DNA from 3 places in the Gottfriedia acidiceleris genome. Region 3 is predicted to be linked to each of the others. Evidence: predicted binding sites of a transcription regulator. Region 3 holds the regulator's gene; each other region holds the start of a gene.
The links. The regulator LexA, encoded in region 3, represses DNA repair genes until DNA is damaged. The targets are predictions, from matches to a motif close to CGAACATATGTTCG.
Positions count from the first base shown of each region.

Region 1: a site for LexA is predicted at 2,585-2,598, ahead of MY490_RS08435 (YqzH family protein). Genes of this name have one in related genera too.
Region 2: a site for LexA is predicted at 1,808-1,821, ahead of recA (recombinase RecA). Genes of this name have one in related genera too.

Region 1 covers NZ_CP096034.1:1,751,751-1,759,376, reverse strand. Annotated here, with positions in the region: gene MY490_RS08455 (DUF2922 domain-containing protein) at 297-512, opposite strand; gene MY490_RS08450 (DUF1659 domain-containing protein) at 530-754, opposite strand; gene MY490_RS08445 (YolD-like family protein) at 833-1,165, opposite strand; gene MY490_RS08440 (Y-family DNA polymerase) at 1,251-2,513, opposite strand; gene MY490_RS08435 (YqzH family protein) at 2,679-2,873, shown strand; gene MY490_RS08430 (DUF2653 family protein) at 2,920-3,219, opposite strand; gene MY490_RS08425 (hypothetical protein) at 3,243-3,671, opposite strand; gene MY490_RS08420 (metal-dependent hydrolase) at 3,750-4,352, opposite strand; gene tatC (twin-arginine translocase subunit TatC) at 4,698-5,426, shown strand; gene MY490_RS08410 (hypothetical protein) at 5,476-5,793, opposite strand; gene MY490_RS08405 (FtsB family cell division protein) at 6,084-6,473, opposite strand; gene MY490_RS08400 (YojF family protein) at 6,901-7,245, shown strand; gene bshB2 (bacillithiol biosynthesis deacetylase BshB2) at 7,261-7,626, shown strand, end outside.
Region 2 covers NZ_CP096034.1:3,010,057-3,017,682, reverse strand. Annotated here, with positions in the region: gene pgsA (CDP-diacylglycerol--glycerol-3-phosphate 3-phosphatidyltransferase) at 1-369, shown strand, start outside; gene MY490_RS14335 (competence/damage-inducible protein A) at 390-1,649, shown strand; gene recA (recombinase RecA) at 1,899-2,942, shown strand; gene rny (ribonuclease Y) at 3,595-5,166, shown strand; gene MY490_RS14320 (TIGR00282 family metallophosphoesterase) at 5,378-6,169, shown strand; gene spoVS (stage V sporulation protein SpoVS) at 6,296-6,556, shown strand; gene MY490_RS14310 (dipeptidase) at 6,780-7,626, shown strand, end outside.
Region 3 covers NZ_CP096034.1:2,755,768-2,763,393, forward strand. Annotated here, with positions in the region: gene MY490_RS13125 (YneF family protein) at 306-518, opposite strand; gene sirA (sporulation inhibitor of replication protein SirA) at 604-1,041, opposite strand; gene tkt (transketolase) at 1,233-3,236, opposite strand; gene MY490_RS13140 (DUF896 domain-containing protein) at 3,423-3,662, opposite strand; gene MY490_RS13145 (YneB family resolvase-like protein) at 3,883-4,539, opposite strand; gene lexA (transcriptional repressor LexA) at 4,680-5,327, shown strand; gene MY490_RS13155 (GyrI-like domain-containing protein) at 5,432-6,058, shown strand; gene MY490_RS13160 (hypothetical protein) at 6,142-6,582, opposite strand; gene MY490_RS13165 (GNAT family N-acetyltransferase) at 6,937-7,221, opposite strand; gene MY490_RS13170 (glucosaminidase domain-containing protein) at 7,486-7,626, opposite strand, start outside.

The DNA of each region.
Region 1 (7,626 bases), 1.0 Mb from region 3:
AGACCTTCTGCATTTCAGAAGGTCTCAGACTGTTGACAAACGCTCGCTTTCTTCGTTGCTTCGCCTGTCTGCGGTGCTCATTACCGTCAAAGGTAACTCCGCTCCTCACCAGGCTTCGCGCCTCGAAAGACAAGCGCTTGCAATCAGTCTGAAACTCAAGTTTTTGTACTTTGTCAATTAATTTCCAAATTTTTGTAAACTTCTGGTATTGACTCATGTATATTTTACACCTCTGAAAAGACCTTCTGCATTTCAGAAGGTCTTAAACTGCTTACAAAACTCTTTTCCTAATAAGCTTATAACTCGATCTCAATAATCTCCTTACCAACCAAGCGTGCGCCTTGTTTGGCTACGACAATTCCACTTGTAGAAGTGAATACGTTGTTTGCTACAATTTTATCCATTACTTGATTGATTAATGTTGGATTAACTGGAATTGTTGGATTGTCTACTGTTAGCGTAACAACCTTTTCGTTTTCATTTAAAAATTTAAGCTCTAATGTTTGAATCATATCTCTTTCCTCCTTTTTTATAGACTGTTTAAAAGTAGTCCATTGCTTAATACTTCTAGCTCTACTAATGGTAGGTCTTGCAATGATGCTAAGGCATTACCGATTTCACTTAGCTTCACTAAATCAACATCAACTCGGACATTTTTATATGCCTTCCTCTTGATAATGATTTTTCCTTGTGCATCTTTTCCTGCATGTAAATTTACATACAATGTTAGTTGTTGAGTAGCAATTTGTGCCATTTCAACTCCCCCTTTCGATGTATATGTACTTAAAAAGGGGGGATTTTCGTTAATGGTTAATTATTTTTTTTTTGCTGTTCAAGATCCAATTTTCACGTCCACAATATCACTTAATAACAGCTCCATATATCCAGCCTGTTCTTCATAAATAGATAGCCTATTTTGGTGTAAATTAATTTTCCCTATTTTTCCTTTTACATTATGGTGATAGTGGTCTTTATAATAAGTAATTTGTACACTTTCATCTTCGTGAATTGCCTGTTGAAGATGACGGTTCATTTCCTCTAATAGTTGTTCATCTACATCTTTTTGTTGTTCATAATTTTGTGATACTTTCCAATCACGAAGCATTTTTACATGTTCTGGTAACATCATTGACGTCCATTTAATCGTGCCACGGTCACGAATCATCAGCATTCTTCTCCTTTTCTTCTCTTTTTACCTTAGGTAGAACTAGTGGCTTTTACTTGCAGGGGGAAAAGGACAAAAGGAAATTTTAACCTTTATGTCCACCTACCAGCTTGCTTCGGGCAAGTGCTGTTCCTCCTTCCGCATAAGAAACAGCCCAGAGGAGCGAAGATGATCCATATTTTTTTCGGACTGCGTCCATCACATATCCTAAATTGCGCTTTTGAGGTTTTTTCTGATCAAACAAATTTAACTGCATGATTTCATCACTTACAATATTCGAAAGAGAAATAAGAATTTGCCGAACTGTCTTCCCTTCATAATATCGATCAAATAGTTTTGTACAAATCTCATACAAATCTGACGTAATATTTGTAGGTTCATCCATTGTATATGCGTGGGAAAATCCTCCACCGAATTCTTCCCGACTATATCCAATTCCTAATGTAATCGTACGTCCTGCCTTCCTAGCATTACGAGTTCGGCGTGCAACCTCTTCACACATTTCACGAATAACAAATTTAATTTCTTCGACTTTCGTATAATCTCTCATTAATATTTGGCTTTTACCAAAGCTAATTTGTCCGTTCATTATTGGCGCACCTAGCTCAGATAGATCTACTCCCCACGCATGATGATATAATTGATTTCCCATCACTCCGAATTTCTTCTCCAGCAAATGAAGAGGATATTTCGCTAACTGTCCTACGGTAAAAATACCCATTGTATTTAAAGTTCGTTCGGTTCTTTTACCGATTCCCCACATTTCACTAAGAGGACTTACCTGCCATAGTTTTTTTTCTACATCTTCATAAGTCCACTCTGCTATCCCATCTTTTTTTCCTTCTAAATCTAAGCAGAGCTTCGACAAAAGCATGTTCGGCCCAATCCCAATCGAACAAGGTAATTGAAATCTTGCCATAATCTCATTACGAATTTTTTCGGCAATCTCCCATGCGTCCCCCCATAATCTCTTCACTCCATCGACCTTTAAAAAACATTCATCAACACTATATACATGTAAATCCTCTAAAGGGGCAAATTCATTTAATAACTTTACTATGTTCGTTGAGATTTCTAGATATTTTGACATTGAGGGATTTACAATTTTGATTCGCGGATCTTTTGGTATTTCAAAAACCCTTGATCCTGTTTTAATCCCAAATTCCTTTTTTAATCGCGGGGAAGCTGCAAGTACGATACTTCCTTCCCTCTCCACATCTCCAACAACTGCTAAATAACATTCTAATGGATCTAATTCGAGCATGACCGCAGAACAACTTGCATAAAAGCTCTTCATATCGATGCATAATATCCGATGATGTGGTAACTCTTCATAACAAATGCTCATACATATCACTCCGATTTTCCAAAAAATAGCAGAACTAATGTTCTTATTTTTTATTATAAACATATATTAAACGAATATACGTTCGATTTCAATAAATTTTTTTCGCTAGGAACAATACAAAATTTTAGCTATACTAAAAATAGCTTAAGGGAGGAAAGACTAAAAGTGGATAGACAGTTTGTAAAGCAGATGATTAAACGAGCGTTAATGCAATATAGAGGAGAACACGAACAGTGGATTACAGCTGATATGCTAGATAAACTGTACGAACAAATCGTTACCGAACAATTAAATGATGACCGTGAATTATACGAATTAGTACAAGATATTGTTTACGAATACATAACGAATTATGCCTAAGTAATCGAAAAAACCCGAGAAAGAACATCCAGTTCTCTCTCGGGTTTTATGAATAGATAAATGATATTTCACTCGTAATTCCATCTTCTTCATCAAAACCAATAATGATTTCCATTGCATTGGATGAAAAACGATGAATCTCTTCCAAGTAAAAACCAATTGCGTCAGATATTTGTTGCTCGAAATAGATTAAATTCCGATGATTAGCTGATACTTCACAGCTTACTCCATCATCTTCATTAAATTGAAATTCAATTTGTACGCTTTCTGGTCGAACCCCTTCCAAATCAGCAGCATATACACAAATCGCATTAGCAACATCTTGTTCATCAAAATAGATTTTCACAAGTCACCTCGGGAAGGGGAAAGTTAATATCGGTTTCTACGAAAGATTTTCTTAATAAACCAAATAATCACTATTATTACTAAAAAATCTAATAGTAATCCAAAAAATGAAAAACCAAACTGCTGACCACCATAGTAGCCACCAAATGGGTTTAGCATCGAACCAAAAAGAGAGCCTAACCCAAATGCACCTGCATACCCTAAAAAATTCCTTCCAGGACTTCTATAAGATCGATAACTCGACCTAGGTGCTGTTGGTCGATAACTTCTATTAGAACGATACGATCTCCTAATTGCAAGTTGCGTTGATGGTTTTTTGCTAGAAACAAAGGAATTAGTATTCACCTTAATACGTTGATGATTATACGTATTACTACTTGCATCAACCGGGATTGACAAAAAAAGCATAAAAAACAAAATCCACATGGATATTAGAGAATTTATTTTTTTCAAAATTGACCCTTCTTTCATCATCACATCTTTCTTAGTATGGATCTTTTTTAATAAAAAAATGTGACAAAATAAAGAGGTCTATAGCCACTTAATACTTTGTTTTGTAAACAACTGGTCCGCTAAAAGGTGAGAAAAATAACCGACTGTACCAGCTAACCATAATCCATTTATCATTAGGTCTTTTTGCAGTAAATAACAAATTCCACTCCAAACAGCTAAAAAGTAAAGAGAATGTGTTGGTCCACGATGCTTTAATCTCGAAGAAACAGCAATAAATAATCCAAGCGCAAAGATTGACCAATAACCATAAAAGAAAAACCAGCCAATAACTGCAATTAATATGCCTGTTAACATTAATATTGTTTTTAAATTCCGTAACCAGCTAACACAAATAATAAATAATAAGAGAATACCTACTGCATAAATCCATGATCCAGAATAAATTAACTTCCCTGTCTTCACAACAATAAATAATGTAACTGCTAAAAATAATAAGCTGAAAAGAATTTTTAGCGGCATTGAAACTTTTTTTGTTAATGAACCATTATGATGATCTAAATCAGGAGCCAAACTACTGATTGCACCAACAATAAGTGGGACGGTCATAGAATCATTTTTTGTTGCATACATTGTGACACCAGTTGCAAATAATCCTACAATTACATGACTTTTTCCATCCAAAATAGGTACCTTCCTTATCTTACATACTCATACTTTTTATTATAGTCGGATAAGGTTAGTTTTCATATGAATAAATTAACAAATGATGGTAATTTAAGAATAATTAAAGTCTTTATATTCATTGACGATTGTTCTTTTTTCTGACAAAATATAGGAAGCTCAATATTATAGAAAACTAGTCGATTGGCGAGCCTTTTAGGCAAAGACTAAAGACGTAGTTGCACTTACACTTTATTCCTAAATTTGGCAAACTAAATCGAGTAATGTACAAAATCGACATCGCTAGCCAATTTATACAATTTAAAGTGTAATAAAATACTTTCACAGTTTGCTTTGGGGGAAATTATGCAAGAAAAAGAAATGAGTGTCATTGACCATTTAGATGAGCTTCGAAATCGAATAATAAAAGTTATAGTTGCATTCGTTATTTTTTTAGGAATTGGATTATATTATACGAAAGCTATATTCAATTTCCTTGTTCAAGATTTGCATGGAAAGCTTCTGGCGCTTGGTCCAAGTGATGTCCTTTGGATTTATCTAATGATTGGTGGAGTGTTCGCGATCGCGTGTAGTATCCCTGTCATAGCTTACCAAATATGGGCGTTTGTAAAGCCGGCCTTACATGTAAAAGAACGAAAAAGCACAATGCTTTACATACCAGCTTTATTCTTATTGTTCGTTTGTGGATTAGCATTTGGCTATTATTTCATCTTTCCAAACGTATTAAAATTTTTACAGGACATCGGAGAAGACTTGGTAACAGTTACATTCACAGCTGAGCGCTATTTTAGCTTCCTATTTAACTTAGTTGTTCCTTTTGCGTTTTTCTTTGATTTACCAGTCATTATACTATTTTTAACAAGTATCGGAATCGTATCACCAGCATTTTTAAGAAAATCTCGACGATTTGCATATTTTATCCTTATTATTATCGGAACAGCAATTTCACCGCCTGATTTTGTATCTGATATGATGACAAGCTTACCATTGTTAGTTATATATGAATTAAGTATTCTTGTTTCATCGATTGCATATAGAAGACGTATTAAACGCCTACAACATGAATCGGAATAAAAAAAAATGGACAGCAATTAGTATGCTTGTCCATTTTTTTTTGACTACCTTATAATAAAATATGTGATGTATACAAAGTAACAACTAAACCTGAAAAACTATAAATTAACGATGCTTTAATAGCAATTTTTCTTTGAAAATCTTTATGTAAGTCATTAAATTCTAATCCAGCAGCACGCAACCATTGATATCGCTGAAGAGGAGTATAACTTACTTTTTTAGCTGTTTTCCAATAAAGGAAGACCGTCGTAACGAATCCTACCATAATAGCAATATTACTAGCCGATGAATCCGAGAGAACACTAACAAGGAACGTCAAAATTACTTGTACAATTAAAATAGCAAAAACGTAAATGAACTTTTTCATGTTAATCCTCCTTATTTAAGCCTTATTTAAATTATAACAAAGATGTATTTTTCAGAATAGTAAAAATTTTGTAGAAATCATGGGTAATTAGAACTAAATAGACAACAAAGTGATAAGAGAAAGAGTCTGTTTAGAAGACAAAAATTTAAAAGATATGAAAAAATTCTATTCCCTTCTTCCCATTTAAGTTCTTACGTTCGACTTTAAATTTGCATAAAACGAACATTAGTTCTATAATGAATGTAGAAAAAAGATTCCCACATATATGAGAATCTTTAAGTTATTAATTGTTAGTTTGAACTGATCTCATCTTTCGATTTCGGCACAATGATGATTGTTTCTCCTTTTTTAGAGAACATGTATTGATCACGAGCATAATTTGCTATGAAATCCGGATCATTTAATAATCTAATCTGTCTGTTTAAATCTTTTTCAGTTTTAGCTACTTTTTTTTGTTCGACATGTAATGTTGAAAGTTCATGTTTCTTTGCCGAAGCGATCTTGTTTTGACTATACATATAGATTCCAGACGCGATAATTAAAGACAAAAATAATGTTGTCAAAATGATTCGATGGATTCGTATTGTTTTTCTTTTTTTAGTCTGCGGAAATTGATTACGAGAAGGCTTGTTTAATTCTTCTCTTTGTGGATTATATAATTTTCGCGCTTCTGCCTTCACGTTAAAAACCTCCCTTTAAAAATATTATTCTACTCTAGTTTAACAATTAATATCTTTTTAGAAAAGAAAAAAAAGGTAAAACAAGTAAAAATTTGACTATTTTACACAAAAACTCGTCTTTTTTGTCGAGTTCTAGTCATGTATATTATCAATAAAAAGATACCATTAATTACCTCATTTTCTTATTTTTTGAATATTTTAAATTTTTTTAACAAAAATAGTTGACGAATATTTCCACATCATGTATATTAAATATAAATTAACTGAATATTTAAACAGTTAAATTTTAGTAATCATGTTATACACATCCCCCCAATCCCTATCACCCAATTAGATAGGGATCTTTTTATGTTCAAAATCACAAGCCAACAAAATACCAATTTAGGGAAAGTTGGATTATAATACTTTTTAAAGGAGGTACGAGAATATGCAAAAATTAGAAATTGGTGCTGTCCAAGATGCACTTCAAAATTATATAAATCAAACAGTCTATTTACATTTAGAAACTACAAATGGTGCATATGCAAATCACTTTAATGAAAAAGTAATGACGGTAAATGCCTTTATCAGAAATACGAAAGTAATCATTAGCCGTGCTACGATCACTGGCAAAAACCCATACCGTGTCGGATTAAAGCTTGAAGAAGGCTGGGTTGTTGCAGAAGGATTAACTGATTTTGAAGTTGATGACAAAGGTCGCCTCCTACTAGCAGGTCATAATGAGGATGGAAAGCTGGCAATCGCAATACATTTAAGCTACACGCCATTTTAAGAGAGGAGACTAAAAATGAGTCAAAAACAAGAAAAAGTATTACTTGTGTTCCCTCACCCTGATGATGAAGCTTTTGGGGCTGCTGGAACGATTTCGAAGTTTACAAATAAAGGGATTCCTGTTACATACGCTTGTTTAACTTTAGGAGAAATGGGACGAAATATGGGAAATCCATTTTTCGCAACAAGAGAATCCCTTCCTACAATACGTAAAAACGAATTAATCGACGCTTGTAGAGAAATGGGAATCCAAGATTTAAGAATGCTAGGATTTCATGATAAAACAATTGAATTCGAAGACCCTGAGGATGTAATTAGTCCAATAAAGGAAATCATCGACGAGATTCAGCCAACTTTATTAATTACTTTTTATCCAGAGCAT
Region 2 (7,626 bases), 250 kb from region 3:
AATTTTGGTAAGTTTTTAGATCCACTTGCTGATAAATTACTTGTTTCTTCAGCATTAATTATCTTAACTGATTTTCATTATGTTCCTGCGTGGATTACGATTGTCATAATAAGTAGAGAGTTTGCTGTAACCGGTTTACGAATGATTTTAGCTGGTTCTGGAGAAGTTCATGCTGCTGCAATGCTAGGTAAAATTAAGACTTGGGCACAAATAGTTGCCATTTCAGCGTATTTCTTACATGACTTCCCATTGAATTTCTTACCATTTTCGATTGCGGATGTATCACTTTGGGTCGCATTATTCTTTACAGTATATTCTGGTTGGGATTATTTTTATAAAAATAGAGATGTTCTTCTTAAATCAATGTAATGAATAGAGGGGGAAATGATATGAAACGTGCTGAAATCATCGCAGTAGGTACAGAGCTACTTTTAGGTCAAATTGCAAATACAAATGCTCAATTTTTAGCTAAACATTTATCTGCATTAGGATATCACCATCATTTCCAAACAGTTGTAGGAGACAATTCCGAACGACTTAAAAGTGCATTAGAAATTGCTTCATCAAGAAGTGATTTAATCATCTTAACTGGTGGACTTGGACCAACCAAGGATGATTTAACGAAAGAAGTTGTTGCAGAATTTGTTCAAGAATCACTTGTTTACCACGATGAATCACTAGATTATATTGAACAATATTTTATTAAAGTAAATCGACCAATGACTGAAAATAATAAAAAACAAGCATTAGTCATTAATAACGCATATGTTTTATTGAATAATAATGGTATGGCACCTGGAATGGTTCTTGAAGCGAAAAATAAACAATTTGTATTATTACCAGGACCACCTAAAGAAATGATCCCGATGGTTGAGAAAGAACTAATTCCTTATTTTTTAAAAGGAAAGGAAGCAAGTACGATTATTTCCAAAGAGCTTAAGTTTTTTGGCATCGGGGAATCGATTTTAGAAACTGAAATTCTTGATTTACTTGAAAATCAATCAAATCCAACAATTGCTCCTTTAGCGAGTGAGGGAGAAGTAATGCTTCGAGTTACTGCAAGTGCTAGTAATGAACAAGAGGCAGAAAAACTAATTGGACAAGCTGAAGAAAAAATACGCGACCGTGTTGGGCAGTTTATATATGGTACAAATAATGAAAACTTGTTTACAGTTTTATCAAGAAAGTTAAAAGATTTTAAACTGACTATTTCTGCTGCTGAAAGTTTAACTGGAGGTCTGTTCAGTAAAAGACTGACAGATATTCCTGGGAATTCGTCCATTTTTAAGGGGAGTGTTGTTTGTTATTCTAATGAAATGAAACAAAACCTTTTACATGTACCATCAGACATTCTTAATAAAAGTGGTGCAGTAAGTGCAGAGTGTGCAAAATCACTAGTTGAAAATATTCAAAGATTAACAGGAAGTAATATTTCAATTAGTTTTACTGGTGAAGCAGGACCGTCTACATTAGAAGATGTGCCGGTAGGGAAAGTATTTATCGGTATAAAAATTGGTGATTCTGATTCAATTGTAAAAGAGTTTCAATTCAGTGGTACTAGAGAACAAATAAGATTATCAAGTGTCAAAAATGGCGCGAACTTATTGATTAAATTAATTAATTCAAGTTTTGAAAGTCAAGACTTATAAAATGAAATAGAATATTTTATAATAAAAAAGCTCGGTTAATTTAGCCGAGTTTTTTAATTTTATAGTTTCGATATTAATAAAAATCTAGTTTTATAGACCGAAAAATACGAAACAAGCGTTTCTATTCTTTAAAAAACAAGTTTAAATACGAAAAATATCGAATAAACGTTCTATTTTTTTGTTGGCAAACGAACAAAAAACAGTTATTATATAGTTAAGAGATAAATGAATCCTGAAGGAGGAATCTAAATGAGTGATCGTCAAGCTGCATTAGATATGGCTTTAAAACAAATCGAAAAACAATTCGGTAAAGGTTCAATTATGAAACTTGGAGAACAAACTGACCGCCAAATTTCAACTATTTCTAGTGGATCGTTAGCACTAGATGTTGCATTAGGTGTGGGTGGATATCCAAGAGGTCGAATTATCGAAGTATATGGTCCTGAAAGTTCAGGTAAAACAACTGTAGCATTACATGCAATCGCTGAAGTTCAGGCAAATGGAGGACAAGCGGCGTTTATAGATGCTGAGCATGCATTAGATCCGGTTTATGCTCAAAAATTAGGTGTAAACATTGATGAGTTATTATTATCTCAACCAGATACAGGTGAACAAGCACTTGAAATTGCTGAAGCATTAGTACGCAGTGGTGCAATTGATATTATCGTAATTGACTCAGTAGCTGCATTAGTTCCAAAAGCAGAAATTGAAGGTGAGATGGGTGATGCTCACGTAGGTCTACAAGCACGATTAATGTCTCAAGCATTACGTAAACTTTCTGGTGCAATTAACAAGTCAAAAACAATCGCAATCTTCATTAACCAAATTCGTGAAAAAGTTGGGGTTATGTTTGGTAATCCTGAAACGACTCCTGGTGGACGTGCGTTAAAATTCTATTCTACAATTCGTTTAGAAGTACGTCGTGCTGAACAATTAAAACAAGGTAATGATATTGTAGGTAACAAAACAAAGATTAAAGTAGTAAAAAATAAAGTAGCACCACCATTTAGACAAGCAGATGTAGACATTATGTATGGAGAAGGTATTTCTAAAGAAGGAGAAATCCTTGATATTGGATCGGATTTAGATATCGTTCTTAAGAGTGGAGCATGGTATTCTTACAATGAAGAGCGTCTTGGACAAGGTCGTGAGAATGCTAAGCAATTCTTAAAAGAAAATAAAGAAATTCGTGATACGATTAAACAATCTATCCGTCTTCACCATGGTTTAGATAACCCTGTTGCTATAACTGAAACAGATGACGAAGAACAATTCTCTTTATTAAAAGAGTAATCAAAAGTTAGTTTAAAATTACAAAAAATGCGGGCGCTTATTAAAAGTGCCTGCATTTTTTATATTTATAATTTCAAATTTCTTGTAATTAGGGAATGGACCTGTCCAATTTGCCATCAATATCACGATTAAGACATAAATGACAGTAAAAATATTCTAGCTGAAGGCAGGTTTACGTACATTGGCTTTGGCCTAAATAATGATAGAACCGTAGGAATCTACGGAAATAGCTTGGTAAATAAGAGTAACCTCTGTTGGCAAAGAAATAACACTAGCAAGTATGCTCAGTTCCCAAGAATCTCCCACTTCAAACAACCTGTAAGGGTGTTAAGTGGTGAGTAGTTTAAGAATGAAAAATTCGATCAATTAACTTACTAATCAAATCTTAAAAAAAATTTAATGAATAAAATTTAGATTCTCATGTATGAAATCTAGTAAAAATGTAATAAATATTGATAAATCAAGTAAGTAAGCGATTTACAAGGCTTGACATCATTTGGTAAGAGATTTAATATTTAAGTGTATATTCTAAAAAAATATTACTATTTTGTGAAAAATTGAATTGAAGTGTGCTGTATGTTGATGCAATTATTTATACAATATAACAGCCGACAAAAATGAAACTAACTAAATAGCAAGAGGAGGTGAAATCATGGGTGCAAATACTATAATTTTGATCATCTTCGCATTGCTTGCCACATTCGGAGTCGGTTATGCTGTCGGATTTTTTGTCCGTAAGTCCATTGCAGAAGCTAAAATAAATGGCGCAACTAATCATGCAAATCAAATTATTGAAGATGCAAAACGTGATTCAGAAACAATTAAAAAAGAAGCTTTATTGGAAGCAAAGGACGAAATTTTCAAAATTCGTACAGATGCAGAGAACGAAATTCGAGACCGTCGTAGTGAACTACAAAAGTCAGAAAATCGTTTAATGCAAAAAGAAGAGAACTTAGATCGTAAAGATGATGGACTTTCAAAACGTGAGTCTGTTCTTGAAAGAAAAGAGGAATCTCTTGTTTTAAAACAACAGCAGATAGAAGAAATGGAAAGCAAGATAGAAACATTAATTGCTGCTCAACAAGAAGAGTTAGAGAGAATTTCTAGCTTAAATCGTGAAGAAGCAAGACAATTAATACTTTCTAAAGTCGAAAATGAATTATCCCATGAAACAGCAATACTAGTAAAAGAAACAGAAGCTCGAGCAAAAGAAGAAGCAGATAAGAAAGCAAAAGATATTTTATCATTAGCAATCCAGCGATGTGCTGCAGATCATGTTGCTGAAACAACTGTTTCAGTTGTAAATCTTCCAAATGATGAAATGAAAGGTCGTATTATTGGCCGTGAAGGACGAAATATACGTACTCTAGAAACGTTAACTGGTATAGATTTAATTATTGATGATACGCCTGAAGCTGTAATATTATCAGGTTTTGATCCAATTCGTCGTGAAACTGCACGAATTGCACTAGATAAATTAGTACAAGATGGTCGTATCCATCCTGCACGAATTGAAGAAATGGTTGAAAAATCAAGACGAGAAGTAGATGAGTACATACGTGAAGTCGGTGAACAAACTACTTTTGAAGTTGGTGTTCATGGAATTCACCCTGACTTAATTAAAATATTAGGTCGTCTGAAATTTAGAACTAGTTATGGTCAAAATGTGTTAAAGCATTCGATGGAAGTAGCGAACCTAGCTGGACTTATGGCTGCTGAACTTGGTGAAGATATAAAACTTGCAAAACGTGCAGGTTTACTTCACGATATTGGTAAAGCAATTGACCATGAGGTAGAAGGAAGTCACGTTGAAATCGGTGTTGAATTAGCAACGAAATATAAAGAACATCCAGTAGTTATCAATAGTATTGCATCCCATCATGGGGATGCTGCGCCAACTTCAATTATTGCGGTTCTTGTAGCTGCTGCAGATGCTCTATCTGCTGCTAGACCAGGAGCACGTAGCGAAACATTAGAAAACTATATCCGTCGTTTAGAAAAGCTTGAAGAGATTTCTGAATCATACGAAGGTGTAGAAAAATCATTCGCTATTCAAGCAGGTCGTGAAGTACGCATCATGGTAAAACCAGATACAATTGATGATTTACAAGCTCATAGATTAGCGAGAGATATTAGAAAACGTATTGAAGATGAACTGGATTATCCAGGTCATATAAAAGTTACGGTTATTCGTGAAACTCGAGCAGTCGAGTATGCAAAATAAAGTGGTATTTGCCACTTTATTTTCTTTTTTGTAACAAAATAAATTTTTTAAAATAGCTCCAACTAATACATATCTGAAATGAATCTTAGTTGAATGGCATAGATGAAGATTCAGATTGTGCTAGTAAAGGGGCTTTTTCGTATTTTTGGGTAATCTAAAAGTAAAATCAGTGCTGTGAATTAGCAGTGGCAAGTTGGAAGGATGTAACGAAATGAGAATAATGTTTATAGGCGATGTAGTTGGTTCAAATGGTAGGTCAATGGTAAAGGCTAATATTCAAGCTTTAAAAAGGAAATATAATCCTTCGGTAACGATTATAAATGGTGAAAATGCAGCACATGGTAAAGGAATAACAGAAAAAATTTACCGCGAATTTTTAGAATTAGGTGCTCAAGCAGTAACACTTGGTAACCATGCATGGGATAAAAAGGATATTTTTGAATTTATTGATCAAGCAAAATACTTAGTTAGACCAGCTAATTTCCCTGAAGGTACACCAGGTAATGGATTAGTCTTTTTAAATTTTAATGATGTTGAAATAGCCGTTATAAATTTACAAGGTAGAACATTTTTACCACCACTTGATTGTCCTTTTAAAAAAGCAGATGAGCTAATAAAAATCGCCAAAAAACGAACAAACATCATTTTTGTTGATTTTCATGCTGAAGCAACAAGTGAAAAAATTGCTATGGGCTGGTATTTGGATGGAAGAGTAACAGCGGTTGTCGGTACACATACACATGTTCAAACGGCTGATGAGCGAGTTTTACCTGCTGGTACAGCGTTTATTACGGATGTTGGAATGACGGGTCCATATGATGGCATTCTAGGCGTTACGAAAGAAGCTGTTATTAAAAAATTCCTAACGAACTTACCAGTGAGATTCGAAGTAGATGAAGGCAGAGGTCAGTTAAGTGGTGTCATCATCGAATTAGACAAACAAACTGGGCTAGCAAAATCAATAAAAAGAATACAAATAAATGATGATCATCAAGAGCTATAATATCAATTAAAAGAATTGTGAAAATTTTTAAAAAACTTTTAAATATTTGCAGGAATAACTTCTTGTCATCGAGAATAGTTTTTATTGTACACAATAATAGCTTTGTAAGTACAAGGAGGATCAGGAATGGAAATATTAAAAGTTTCAGCAAAGTCAAACCCTAATTCTGTAGCAGGAGCACTTGCAGGTGTATTGAGAGAGCGTGGTTCAGCAGAAATTCAAGCAATTGGTGCTGGCGCGTTAAACCAAGCTGTAAAAGCAGTTGCAATTGCAAGAGGATTTGTTGCACCAAGTGGTGTAGACCTTATTTGTATCCCTGCATTTACAGATATTCAAATCGATGGGGAAGAGCGTACAGCGATAAAATTAATCGTAGAGCCTCGTTAATAATAACAACCTGTTAGCCTAAAGCGACAGGTTGTTTTATTTTTAGTTAAAGAAAGATTAAGTGTAGCGGGTCATGATTAAAAAGTGGAGCTAAGACTTAGCGCCGGCTTGAAGCTCGTCAGTCGACGAGTTTTTTTGCGTATAATTATTACTTTTATTATTGGATTTATTAATATGTTACACTAGTTTCAATAGTCAAAAAAAAATGGGAGGGTGTTAATTTATGAAAGTTTTTGATGCTCATTGTGATGTATTGATGAAATTACTTGAAAATCCTTTGATCAATTTTGAAAATGATGAGTCACTACAAGTTTCAGTTAAACGATTAAAACAAGGGAATAGTAAAATACAATGCTATGCGATTTATATTCCCGAAAATGTACATAAACTAATCAAATTTGATGCAGCTCTTCAATGTGTCACCCTTTTTTATGAAAAAGTAGCAACTGAAAATAATAATATAAAAGTTATTCGAACAAAAGAAGATGAAGTTGGATTAAAAAGTCACGAAATGGGTGCTATTTTGACGCTAGAGGGCTGTGATGCACTTTTAGGTGATATTAATCGCTTAAAGATATTACATCGTCTAGGCGTACGTAGTGTCGGTCTAGTATGGAATTATGCAAATGAAGCTGCAGATGGAATTCTTGAAGAAAGAAATGGGGGCTTAACTAATTTTGGAAGAAGTGTAGTTCATTACTTAAATGAGCATAATATGTGGTGTGATCTTTCTCATTGTACTGAAGCTGCGTTTTGGGATGCATTTGAACAAGCAAAATATCCAACAGCTACCCATTCAAATGCTAAAGCGATTTGTAAACATCCAAGAAATTTAAATGATGAACAGCTAAAGGCTATGTTTAATAGAGGAGCCATAGTAGGGATTAATTTCTATCCCACTTTTTTAGTCGATGAAGGTGTTGCAACTATTTCAGATATTCTTAAACATATCGATCATATGTGCTCTCTAGGTGGAGAAAAATTTATTGCGATGGGATCAGATTTTGATGGAATCGATACTCATCCAACAAATTTACATCATATAGGACTTTATCAAAATTTAACAAATG
Region 3 (7,626 bases):
AAGAAATAAGATAAAAAAACACCAACCTTTCTTGAAGGCCGGTGTTTTAATTTTTTATTTACTTTTCTAATTTAGGGCCAACTTCTTTTTGTATTTATTAAAATTTCCCTCTAAAAAACATAAAAACCACTTTCCCATTGGTTATTTCCAACAGAATAAGTGGTTTAAATTAGTAAAATGATTCATGATTTAAATAATTACAAATTCTCGAAGTAGGATTCACTGTAAAGATCTGTTTCCTGAAAGAATATGTTCAATATTTATTTCTTAACAAGCTATAAAGCCTTATATTTTAAAAGGTTTTATTATTTTGTTTGGTTGTTCATAGCCTTCATCATTTGGTTAATTTTCTTTTGTGAAGGTTTTTGTCCCATTTGAGCCATCATTACTTTTAACATTTGTTCATTAATTGGTGGATTTTTCTTTAGGTAGTTCATTGTATATTGACGAGCTATGAAAAATCCAATCGCTACACCTGCAATTAATGCTAAGATGCCGACTAGAAAGTATACCCACATTTTATTGCTTCCTCCTTAAAATCATCTAGAAACAATTTTACTAAAACTAACCAGTTTATACAAGAGCAAACTGCAATTTAATCGTTTAAATATACTTTTGATAGGCGATAGGTCTAAGCCAGCCAAATCGTTGATCCTTCACATCAATTGCAATGAACGTTGAACGAAATTTTCTTAATAGCTCAAAGAATATTGTTTCTGCCTCTAATGATCCTTCTGCATATAAAATTAGTTCGTTAGGATAAAGTTTTAGCTGAGCTTTTGCACCATCAACAAGTTCGAGAAGATACTCTCCAGTTTCTTCATAAAAGTAGATCTGTTGAGAATCAAATTTGCGAATAAAAGTATGTAGCTCAAATAATGGTATTGGTTCTGTTATATATTCTAATTGTTTTTCGATAATTTTCCTTAGTTCAATAGATGAGTAATAATACTCATATACTAGTTGATATATTTTATGCTCTTTCCCATAAAATTCTATAGACAGTGGTTCTCGAATTAAAAAAATTTTATATTCCCTCATATCTTGTCCACTCCCAACAACTATCTGTAAGGAAGATTATATAAAATTCCATTCAAAATATTTGTCATTTTTAAGGAGTGAAAACCAACTAGTTTTGTCGAAAAATCTTTAATAAAGTATTATATTGAAAAAAGTTTAGAAAATAGGAAAAGAATTTAAAATTCTTTCCCTACTTTTTCCATCTTTACCTTTTATTGTAATACTTTTTTTGCTGCTGAAACGACATGATCAACAGTAAATCCGAATTTCTCCATTAATAAGTTACCTGGAGCAGATGCACCAAATGTATCGATTGAGATAACTTCTCCATCGAATCCTACATATTTATGCCAGCCGAATGAAGACCCCATTTCTACTGCTACTCGTTTTGTAACTTCTCTTGGTAATACTGATTGTTTATATTCATCAGATTGCTTTTCAAATAAGTCCATTGAAGGCATTGAAACAACCGATGCAGAAATTCCTTCTGCCTGTAGTTTTTCTTGTGCTCCAACTGCTAATTGTACTTCACTACCTGCTGCAATTAATACAATATCAATTTTATCTTGTTTTGCAGGAGATATAACATAAGCACCTTTTGAAACTTTATTATAAATATCAGTAGTAGTCCCCTCTAAAGTTGGTAAATCTTGACGAGATAATACTAACATTGTAGGTGCGTCTTTAGCTTCTACAGCCACTTTCCATGCTGCTGAGCTTTCATTTCCGTCTGCTGGACGAATTACATTCAGATTAGGCAATGATCTGAATGCTGCTAGTTGCTCAACTGGTTCATGAGTAGGTCCATCTTCACCAACTGCGATACTATCATGTGTAAATACATAAGTAACTGGTAAATTCATTAAAGCTGCTAAGCGAATTGCTGGTTTTAAGTAATCAGAGAACACAAAGAATGTCGCGCCAAACGCATGAACGCCACCATGTAGAGCCATACCATTTAAGGCTGCACCCATTGCAAATTCACGTACACCGAACCAAATATTACGTCCATCGTAGCTTTCTCTCGTAAAGTCACCTTTCCCATTCATATACGTTTTGTTAGATCCAGCTAAGTCAGCTGATCCACCGAAGAAACTAGGTAATACGTTTGCAATAGCATTAATTGCTTCACCTGAAGATGAACGAGTCGCAATTTTTTTACCTACTTCATACTTTGGTAATGCTGTTTCTAAATCTACAGTAATATTACCTTCAATCGCATTCTTTAATTGAGCTGCTAATTCAGGATATTTTTCTTCGTATTTTGCAAATGTAGCATCCCATTCTGCTTCTTTCTTTGCACCAGCTTCAACGATTACTTTATTAAAATGTGCATATACTTCTTCTGGAACGTGGAATGCATTTTCATAACCCCAAGCATACGCTTGTTTCGTTAAAATCGTTTCTTCTTTTCCTAATGGCTCACCATGAGATTTTGATTTACCAGATTTATTCGGAGAACCGTAACCGATTGTTGTTTTCACTTCGATTAAAGTTGGTTTTGATAATTCTTCTTGAGCTTTTTGGATCGCTGCAGTAATTTCATCTAAGTTATTACCATCTTCTACTCGGATAACTTGCCATCCATAAGCTTTAAAGCGGTCTTCTACACTTTCAGAGAATGAACGATTTAATTCACCGTCTAATGAAATATCATTTGAATCATAAAGAACTACTAAGCGCCCTAACTGTAAATGTCCCGCTAATGAAGCTGCCTCTGCAGAAACACCTTCCATTAAATCTCCGTCACCACAAATTGAGTATGTAAAGTGGTCAACTATATTTAAATCTTCTTTATTATATGTACCTGCTAAATGACGCTCTGCTAAAGCCATCCCAACAGCCATCGCAATACCTTGTCCTAATGGACCTGTTGTAGCTTCAACACCGTGTGTATGTCCAAATTCAGGATGTCCTGGGGTGTTACTTCCCCATTGACGGAAGTTTTTAATATCTTCAATTGACACTTCGTAACCTGATAAATGTAACATGCTATATAGTAACATTGAACCATGGCCTGCTGATAAAACAAATCGGTCTCTGTTAAACCATTTTGAATTTTTTGGGTTATGATTCATAAATTTTGCAAACAATGCATATGCCATTGGTGCAGCACCCATTGGCATTCCTGGGTGACCAGAATTAGATTTCTCGATTGCATCAATTGATAATGTACGAATCGTATTGATTGCTAACTGTTCAATATTATTAGACATAAATTTCGCTCCTTTAGCTTATTCATAGATATTATCATATAATTTACCATGATTTATTACAATAACTAACACTAAGTTTTGACAATTTTAACAAATTCTTTCCAAGAAATAGAAAAAAGCAGAATATTCTTCTGCTTTTTCTATTATTTTTAACAAAATATGAAATTTTATATTGTAAAAATGTTTTTAATGTAAGTTTTTTTTACGCATTGCTTTTTCATATTTTAACTTTGCAGGAGTAATATCATTCCCTTTTTCATCAACAATCTTAATTGAAGTCAATTCATCGACCATACGAGAGCGGAAATCTGCTAAATATTCTTTTCTTAATTGATCTTGTTCAACTTTCTCTTCAGGACTTAAACCTACTTCTTTTGACTTTTTTGATAATTCATTTATTCTATCTAAAGTTTTTTTAGTAACCAATAATAACCTCTCCTTTAATTGTATCTTATCTATTCATTGTTAGTTCCATCACTTTAATAATCAGACGATTAATTGTATGTTCTTTGCTAGAATGTCTGACGACGAGCTATCTTACCATTTGGGTAAAGAGCACCGCGCTTAGCAGGCATGCACCAAGAAAGTGATCGTTAGTCAGAGTCTAATATTCTATTCAATGTATCTCATCTTACAATAAATTGCATTAGCTTTCAATATCGGAGATTTCTTTCATATGTTCATTATACCTTCTATTAACAGTTGCCTTTGAAACGTTATATCCAAATCCTTTTAAGGTTGCAGCAATTTCTTCAAATGTTAGATCATTTTGACGTAATCTTACTATTTCGGAAATCGGTAATTCCAACTTATCTCTACCACCTGCGTTTAAACTACCTTCTAAGTTTTTTTGAGGCTTATACCCGTTTTCAACTGCCTTTTTCATACCTCTTTTTATTTTCATATTATGAATTTTCCGTTGATATTCCTCTACAATACTTAAAATTTCTAAAACCATTTCATCACTTTCACTTAATTGAAATTGTCCATTTTGTGAAGAGGTAAATAATCTTATTCCTTCCCTTTTTAAAAAATGTAATAAAGCGATTCTTGCATGACCTCTTCCTAATCTTGTTTCATCTTGTATTAACAAAGCATCAACCTGATGCTCTTTTATAATTTGGAATAGCTGAAATAGCCCTTCTCTTTCTACTTCATACCCACTAGCCTGTTCGCCTATTGTTTCTAGAATACACATTCCCATCCGCTCACCTAATTCGGTTAGTTCACTTATTTGTCTATGCAATGATGTTTCTTGTGAATCCTTTGCTGTACTTACTCTCGCGTAAATTATTGCATTCATTAACTGTTCCCTCCATACGAACACGAAAACTACTTTAATTAAAAATAGAACTAACGTTTGTATATCTTATCCTATCATGATATAATGAAAAAAATAAAGAGGAACGTATTATCTACTTTATAGGCAAGGGGGAAATTCGAATGAACAAACTATCGAAAAGGCAAGCAGAAATTTTAGCTTATATTAAAGATGAAGTAAAAATTAAAGGTTATCCACCTTCAGTTCGAGAGATTGCTGAGGCTGTTGGTTTAGCTTCAAGCTCTACAGTACATGGTCATTTAGAGAGACTAGAACAAAAAGGCTATATTCGAAGAGACCCTACGAAACCGCGTGCAATCGAGATTCTTGGAGATACAGCAACTGTTGTGAATGAAGTACAAGCATCATACAGTGAAATCTATAACGATATTATTAACATTCCAGTAATCGGTAAAGTAACTGCAGGTATTCCAATTACTGCAGTTGAAAATGTAGAAGAATATTTCCCTTTACCGACATCTGTCGCTCCATCTAACGAACAAGTTTTTATGTTACGAGTTGAAGGAGATAGTATGATCAATGCTGGTATTTTGAATGGCGATCTTGTCATCGTTAAAAAACAATTCACTGCTGAAAATGGCGAAATTGTTGTTGCCATGACTGAAGATAGTGAAGCTACTGTAAAGCGCTTTTATAAAGAAAGCGACCATTTTAGACTTCAACCTGAAAATGATGCCCTGTTTCCTATTTTATTAAAACAAGTATCAATTTTAGGAAAAGTAATAGGAGTTTATCGTACATATCATTAAACCTTTTAAAAGCAATGACATCTTTATGTGATTGCTTTTTGTTTTTCATAAGTATAGACAAGCAAAATAATCTAAACTGACTTATCATTAAAGGAGTTTTTTTAGTGAGTAAACTTGAGTGGAGAAAAAGCTTAAAAGAAATTTATTTACCAAAAAGTAAGCCTAGTAAAATTAAAATACCAACCTTTAAATATATAACGATTGAAGGCAAAGGTAATCCAAATAATGAATTATTTAAAGAAAATGTCGAAGCGCTTTATTCTTTAGCATATGCCATTAAAATGTTACCCAAAAAAGGTATAGTTCCAGAAGGATACTTTGATTACACTGTCTTCCCTCTTGAAGGTGTTTGGGATTTAGATGAAGAAGGTCGAAAACTTGACTACTTAAATAAAGAACATTTTCTATATAAATTAATGATACGACAACCCGACTTTGTTACAGAAGATTTAACGTACATCATTTTAGATCAACTTAAACAAAAAAAGAAAAATCCACTGCTAGCAAACGTAAAACTAGAATCGATTACTGAAGGTTTATGTGTTCAAGCCATGCACATCGGAAGCTATGATGACGAGCCAAGAACTTTTAAATTAATGGAAGAATTCTGTATGGTGAATCATCTACAAAGAGTTCAAAAAACACATAAAGAAATTTACATTTCTGATGCAAGAAAAACTCAACCTGAAAAATTGAAAACCGTTTTAAGATTTCAAGTGGAAGAACGATAATAAATTAAAAGAGCTTGGAAGTTCCAAGCTCTAGACTTACTATTCGTTAGTTGGAATAGATCACTTCTAAATTAATCACTTTATCATTCACTATAACTCTCAAAATTCTTCTCTAAATCATCTCTAAACGCAATAGCTAAATAATTATCAATTATATTTCTAGTAATAGGTGATTGAAATACTTGACTCTTATATGCTCCACCATCATATTCAATTATATCAATCTTATTTTCGACCTGTTCATTTTGCACCTCGTCAAAATATTTAATACTAACTACTACCCCAGCGTCATCAATCGTAATTAATAACTCTCTTTGATTTAATAAGACCTCAATAACACTATCTTTATCAATCATAATATCAAACTCACCATTGGAAACTTCAATTTCCTTTTTTAAAGACTCTTTTAAGTCAACAAAATATGATTCGAATTTCTCACACATCTTACTGTATGCCATATTTTCTGAAACAGTTTCTTTATATATTGCTTTTGTTTTTAAGATGAATTCCCTTTTAAAATCCATATTTCCACTCCTTGTAGTGATATAATTGGAGCATTTATATATTATTACTATTCATCATGTACTGAAAAATAGAATAACAGGAAGAATGTATTTAAAATTTTTTTATACTAATTAGTCTAAAGTAACAAATCGATCATTGCATCAGGACTTTTTACACATTTTTTTAAATTATGTGAATAATAGTAAACCTTTTCAATTTAACGATGAAAAGATAGGATTATTTCAAACTACGTATGAGAAACTGTTGGGAATAATTTTATATAGTATTTAAGATGGGTATTGGAAAGTGGCTAATAATTGGGGTAATAAAATATTTTTATTCTTCATCAAAAAATAAATCACCAAAAATATCGTTTAATCTATTAATTTAACATAAATAAATTCAGGATCTCCTTCATCTAAATTATCGATAAATCCACTTTCAATATATCCTAGAGATTGAAATACTTTTTGCATTGGGATATTAGATTTGTTAGTAGATGAAAATAATTTCTTTTCTGAAAAAGCTTCAACATATTTCATGAGATTTTGAGCTATACCAATCCTCCTAGTTTTTGGTGAAACAATTATTAAATCAATAAATAAATGGCCAAAGAAAAATTTATGATAAATCATGAAACCTACTATCCTTTTATTCATTTCATAAACAATGCATCGATTTTCTACGATTGATCGTTTAATTTGATGTTCTCTAATTCGACTTTATATAATTTGAGAATCTAGAATTACGATTGATTCACAATCATTCATTTCCGCATTTCTAATTTCCACTTTCGTTCTCCTTTCCTAGATCGTTATTGTTAACTTTTCTATAAAATTCTTTCAATCCCTTTATGTAGTAGGTTTAAATTAAAAAACCTGTATTTAAAATCATACAGGTCATTTTATAAATGATTAAATACCTTATAGATTTGTTGGATTGAAAAGTTTCTCCCATGTTTTTACCCCAACAATTCCATCAACTACTAAATCATTTTTTCTTTGAAATTCTTTCACTGCTTTTTCGGTTAAAATCCCGAAAATCCCATCCACTTTAACACCTAT